Flexistipes sp.: one gene and its partner. The protein of the gene in region 1 binds, or shares a complex with, the protein of each later gene. Links are inferred from orthologs where the notes say so. Each region holds a gene or a part of one and is shown in the gene's direction. Other genes may lie near its edges. The genes, in order: rpmG and rplI.

Region 1 (3,031 bases):
AGAAGAATAAGACGGAGGTAGTAAAAGTGTGCCTTCGTCTATTTTTTGTTTGTATAAAAGAAATATGCCCACGTGGCTCAGTCGGTTAGAGCGCGTCCTTGGTAAGGACGAGGTCACCGGTTCAATTCCGGTCGTGGGCTTTAAAACAATGGAGGGAGTACTATGTCCAAGCAAAAGTACGAAAGGAAGAAACCTCACGTAAACGTAGGCACGATAGGCCACGTTGACCATGGTAAGACGACATTGACAGCAGCGATGACACATGTACTGTCATTAAAGGGGTACGCAGATTATATTGAGTTTGGTAATATAGACAAGGCCCCTGAGGAGAAGGAGCGTGGTATAACGATAGCCACTGCTCATGTTGAGTACGAGAGCGACAAGCGCCACTATGCACACGTAGACTGTCCTGGTCACGCAGACTATGTAAAGAACATGATTACAGGTGCAGCGCAGATGGACGGAGCGATATTGGTAGTAAGTGCAGCGGACGGCCCTATGCCTCAGACAAGGGAGCACATTCTTTTGGCGAGACAGGTAGGAGTTCCCAGTATAGTAGTTTTCATGAACAAGTGCGACATGGTGGATGATGAGGAGTTGCTTGAGCTTGTAGAGCTTGAGATAAGAGATCTTCTAAACACCTATGAATTTCCCGGAGATGATATTCCGATAATCAAGGGTAGTGCACTGCAGGCGTTGGAGAATGCTGAAGATGAAGAGAAGACGAAGTGTATATGGGAATTGCTTCAGGCGATGGATGATTATATACCTGCTCCTGAGCGTGATATAGACAAGCCGTTTTTGATGCCGATCGAGGATGTATTCAGTATATCCGGCCGTGGGACAGTAGTTACGGGAAGAGTTGAGCGAGGTAAGGTAAGGGTACAGGACGAGATAGAGATAGTAGGGCTTACAGACACCCGTAAGACTGTGGTAACGGGAGTTGAGATGTTCCGTAAGATACTTGATGAAGGAGAAGCCGGAGATAATGTAGGTGTACTTCTTAGAGGTATCAAGAAGGATGATGTAGAGCGTGGTCAGGTACTTGCGAAGCCAGGTAGTATAACGCCGCACCGTAAGTTTAAGTGTGAGGCATATATATTGACAAAAGAAGAGGGTGGTCGTCATACGCCATTTTTCAGCGGATATCGTCCACAGTTTTACTTCCGTACGACGGATGTGACTGGAGTGATAACATTGGCTGAGGGAGTAGAGATGGTAATGCCCGGAGATAATATCAGCTGTGACGTGGATTTGATTCAACCGATAGCGATGGAGCAGGGGTTGAGATTTGCTATACGTGAAGGCGGCAGGACAGTAGGTGCCGGTGTCGTTACAGAAATCGTGGAGTAATAGATAATGAGAGATATTGTGATATTGGCTTGCACTGAGTGCAAAAACAGAAACTATAATACGACGAAAAATAAAAAGACGACTACAGGTAAACTGGAATTCAGTAAATACTGCAAGCATTGCAGAAAACATACACTTCATAAAGAGACCAAATAAGATATAAGTAGGCCAGTGGCTCAATTGGCAGAGCACCGGTCTCCAAAACCGGGGGTTGGGGGTTCGAGTCCCTCCTGGCCTGCCATATCCTTTTTGTATTGGGAGTTCATTGTGGGAAAAATAACAACGTTTTTAACCGAAGTAAAAGAAGAATTAAAGAAAGTAACCTGGCCCAGCAAAGATGACACTATCGGTACAACTGCTGTAGTAATTGTGCTTGTAATTGTCATTTCCATATTTTTGGGTATAGTTGACGCCGGGCTTTCGAGACTTTTCAATCTGTTGATAGGGTAGTTTGATGGCTAAAGAATGGTATGTTGTTCACACATATTCCGGTTTTGAAAAGCGAGTTAAACAACTGCTGGAAGAAAAGATTAAAAATGAAAATTTATATGATGATATTGATGATGTGCTTATACCCACAGAAGATGTAGTTGAACTCAAAAAAGGAAAAAAGAAAATAAGCAAGAAAAAAACTTTTCCGGGGTATATACTTGTTCATATGGAAATGAACACCACTAACTGGCATAAGGTTAAGTCAATACCTAAAGTAACCGGCTTTGTCGGAGGGATAAACCCTGTTCCGATTCCTGAGCAGGATGTAAAAGCCATGATTGATCTGGCTAAATCACAAGCTCCACGTATGGCCGCCAAATATATGAAAGGAGATACCGTGGAAGTTGTCGACGGTCCTTTCTTAGGTTTTAACGGTGTAGTGGACGAAGTGAACCCTGAGAAAGAAAAAGTAAAAGTAATAGTGAGTATTTTCGGAAGACAAACACCTATTGAGCTCGACTATTTACAAGTTAAACGTGTGGGCTAAATTTTTGGAGGAAATGCAATGGCTAAGAAAGAATTAGGTCAAATAAAATTACAAATACCCGCGGGGAAAGCTAATCCTTCGCCACCAGTTGGTCCTGCCCTGGGTCAGCGGGGTGTGAATATTATGGAATTTTGCAAAGCTTTCAATGCGGCGACACAAAATCAGGGTGACATGGTTATCCCTGTGATTATCACTGTGTATGAAGACAGGTCTTTTACCTTCATTACGAAGACACCGCCAACTTCCATACTTATTAAAAAGGAATTGAACAAAGAAAAGGGCTCCGGCAGTCCCAAGCTTGAGAAGATAGGTAAATTATCTGCAGATCAGGTCAAAAAGATTGCTGAGGTTAAATTGCCGGACTTAAACACCAATGATATAAATCAGGCTGTTAAAATTGTTGCCGGTTCTGCAAGAAGTATGGGAGTGGAAGTAGAACTTTAAATTTAAGGAGTAATCATGGCTAAACATGGGAAAAAATATAAAGAAGCTTTAAGTAAGATTGACAGGCTTAAAAGCTATGAATTGCAGGAAGCTTTGAGCCTGCTCAAGGAAGTAACTTTTGCTAACTTTGACGAGACAGTGGAAGCTGTTGTTAAATTGGGAGTAGATCCGAGGCATGCAGATCAAATGGTCAGGGGGTCTGTAAGTTTGCCCCATGGAACTGGCAAGACCGTGAAAGTTCTTGTTTTTGCAAAA
Region 2 (3,331 bases), on another replicon or contig:
AGAGGGGGAGCGTTGTTTTGGTAATGAGGTCGATCCCCAGAAATATCCCCTCTATTGAAGAGCTCAATCTGCCTGAGGTTCTCAAGAACGTGGCAATGCAGCAAAGGGGACTGGTTCTTGTTACAGGAACGACCGGTACAGGTAAATCAACAACTTTGGCTTCCATGATAAAATACATTAATACAGAAAGAGAAGTTAATGTGATAACTATTGAAGACCCAATTGAATTCCTGCACAGAGACAATAAATCGATAATATCCCAACGGGAAATAGGTACGGATACTTTGAATTTTCCTGATGCCTTGAAATATTCCCTCAGACAGGATCCGGATGTGATACTGGTTGGTGAGATGAGAGATGTGGAAACTATCGAGACTGCACTTCTTGCTGCTGAAACGGGACACCTTGTAATGTCCACCCTGCATACTCTGGATGCTCCTGAGACGATTAACAGGATTATTACCGTATTTCCTCCCTATCATCAGAGACAGGTTAGGATGCAGCTGGCCTCTATTCTTAAGGCGGTTATTTCAATGCGCTTGGTTCCAAAGGCCGATGGAAAAGGAAGAGTTCCGGCGGTGGAAGTGATGGTAAACACACCGACGATTAAAGACTGTATAATCGATAAAGAAAAAATGAGTCAGATCGGCGATTTTATGGAATCAGGCAAAAGTATGTACGGTTCTCAAAGTTTTGATCAGTCTCTGTACTCACTTTACCAAAAAGGGTTGGTTACTTATGATGAGGCTGTTAAATGGGCCACCCGCCCCGATGACTTTACTCTCAGAGTTAAAGGGATAACAACAACATCCGATGCAAAATGGCAGGATAATAATGGGGAGCAGACAGAATAAAACTCCCGAAAGTTATGTTTATGGTATATTAGCTAAGAAAGATTTTACCGAGGGAGAGATAGCTTACAGACTTAAACGCAGATTCGACTTGTCCGAGAGTGAAGTGAGTGCAATTCTGGATAAGCTGAAACGGTTCAATTTTATTGATGATGAACGGTTTGTGAAACTTTTTACACTGACAAAGCTAAGGCAGGGGTACGGCCCCTATTACATTTGCAGAAAGCTTTCGGAAAAAATGGTTGATATCTCCGTGGAAGATGTGGAAGAAATTGCTTTTAAAGAAAATTTGGAAATTGAGCAGATAGCTGTTGACGTTTGCAGAAATAAGGTTAGAAATATTACGAACAAAAGCGGGAAAATATCAGAAAATACCCCTTCTGCTATCAGTGTTTATAAAAAATGCTTTGACTTTTTGGTCAGAAGAGGTTTTGATATTGAACTTTCAAGAAGAATAGCAAAGGAGGAGTCAAAATATGAAGGTGATTTTTCTTAAAGATGTTAAAGGAACAGCTCATGAAGGTGATGTCAAAGAGGTTAAAGACGGCTATGCCCGTAATTACCTTATGCCTAAAGGTCTTGTTGCACCGGCTACAGAAGCCAATTTGAAAAAACTTGAGAGCAGGAAAGATAAAATTAAAGCAAAGGAAGAGACAAAACTTTCTGTGGCAAAAGAAAAAGCCGAAAAACTAAGCAGTCTGGAGATAAACCTGACAATGAAAGCAGGGGAGAAAGGAAGGCTTTTCGGTGCAGTCACTTCACAGGATATAGCTGATGCTATCAGTGAGAAAGGCATAGATGTGGATAAAAAGGATATTGAACTTAAAAATCCTATCAAGGAAATCGGAGAACATACTGTTACAATCGGTCTTTACAAGGAAGCCAAGGCTGATGTAAAAGTTAATATCAAAGCTGAAGAATAGACAGGCAGGTGTAATGGCTAACGGTTATACTAAAAATTACAGAAACAATACGGCTTATTCTGACAATAACAGCCCCGCCATCAAGAAGCCACCTTATAGCATGGAGGCCGAACAGGCTGTACTTGCTTCTATACTTATTGACGATAAGGCGCTTGATAAAATTGTGCATCTTCTGGGGGTCAGTGATTTTTATTACCCCCCTCATAAAATAATTTTTAAAGAACTTATGGAGCTTGCCCATAATAATAAGCCGCTGGATATTGTAACCCTCGTTAGTTCCCTCAATGACAAAGAGCTTACAGAAAAAGCAGGCGGGGTGGATTATATTTCTGAGCTGGTGAATATTATACCCAATTCGGCCAATATTGTTCATTACGCCAATATGGTAAAAGACAAAGCGCTGTTGCGGGCGTTAATCGAGTTTAGCTCAGATATTGCCGAGAAGTCCTATTCATATACCGGTGAAATCAGCAGTTTAGTTGACGAAGCTGAGAAGCATATTTTCAGTCTGGCTGAATTCAAACTTAAGAATGAAGTTCAGCCGATAGGTGTGGTAATAAAGGATACTTTTGAAATTTTAGAAAGTCTTTACGGCAGGAACGAACAGATTACCGGAATACCAACCGGATTTATGGATCTGGACAGGTTAACAAACGGTCTTCAGAAGTCTGACCTTATTATCGTAGCCGGCAGACCCGGTATGGGCAAGACTGCTTTCGCAATGAATCTCGCCCTGAACACCTGCAGCAAGTATGACAGATCGGCAGCTGTTTTTTCTTTGGAGATGTCTTCCGGACAGCTCGTGCAAAGGCTTTTGTCTTCTGAAGCGAAAATAGAGTCTACAAAGCTGCGTAACGGAAGGCTGAACAATGATGAATGGCAGAGACTTGCCAGTGTTGGTTCGGAGTTGAATGATTTGAACCTGTTCCTTGATGACACACCTGCTATTTCATCTATGGAGCTTAGAGCGAAATGCAGAAGGCTTAAGAGGGAATATGATCTGGATGTGGTTATAGTTGATTATCTTCAGCTTATGTCAGGCAGCAGAGCTGAAAGCAGGGAGCAGCAAATTTCAGAAATCTCGAGGGCGCTGAAAGCCCTTGCAAAAGAGCTGAACATTCCGGTCATAGCACTTTCCCAGCTTAACAGGGGTGTTGAAAACAGAACGGATAAAAGACCTGTTCCCTCTGACCTGAGAGAGTCCGGGGCTATTGAACAGGATGCAGACCTTATTATGTTTTTATATCGTGACGAGGTGTATCATCAGGATACAAAGCTTCCCGGAGTTGCCGAACTTATTGTGGCCAAGCATAGAAACGGCCCTACTGATACTATAAAGCTTGCTTTCCTTGAAGAGTACACCCGCTTTGAAAATGCTGAATTATAAACGGCTTAGGCCGGTCTATTATGAGTGTTCGGGTGTATGTTTTTTTTAACACCATGTTGTTTATGTATTACATAAATGTATAATGTTTTTGTTTTTTTATAAATCATAAGATGATATTTGCAATAAGACAGTTTTAGAAAAACTTTATGAAATTTCTTGTAATGGCTGTG

What was found.
Region 2: rpmG (region 1) and rplI share a complex: the UniProt entries of both Bacillus subtilis proteins name them as parts of the 50S ribosomal subunit. The link is inferred for Flexistipes sp. from one-to-one orthologs.

What each region holds. Positions count from the first base shown.
Region 1 is NZ_JAXKVW010000003.1:162,264-165,294, forward strand. The notes cover bases 236-2,934. They hold rpmG (50S ribosomal protein L33), read left to right. Parts: upstream 236-1,359; coding sequence 1,360-1,509; downstream 1,510-2,934. Other genes in these bases: tuf (elongation factor Tu), read left to right, coding at 236-1,353; secE (preprotein translocase subunit SecE), read left to right, coding at 1,621-1,803; nusG (transcription termination/antitermination protein NusG), read left to right, coding at 1,808-2,332; rplK (50S ribosomal protein L11), read left to right, coding at 2,351-2,776; rplA (50S ribosomal protein L1), read left to right, coding at 2,792-2,934. Outside these bases: more of tuf, read left to right, coding at 163-235; more of rplA, read left to right, coding at 2,935-3,031.
Region 2 is NZ_JAXKVW010000001.1:173,672-177,002, reverse strand. The notes cover bases 52-3,050. They hold rplI (50S ribosomal protein L9), read left to right. Parts: upstream 52-1,327; coding sequence 1,328-1,774; downstream 1,775-3,050. Other genes in these bases: dnaB (replicative DNA helicase), read left to right, coding at 1,788-3,050; UMU13_RS00760 (regulatory protein RecX), read left to right, coding at 835-1,347; UMU13_RS00765 (type IV pilus twitching motility protein PilT), read left to right, coding at 52-854. Outside these bases: more of UMU13_RS00765, read left to right, coding at 1-51; more of dnaB, read left to right, coding at 3,051-3,161. UniProt on the Bacillus subtilis protein: Binds to the 23S rRNA.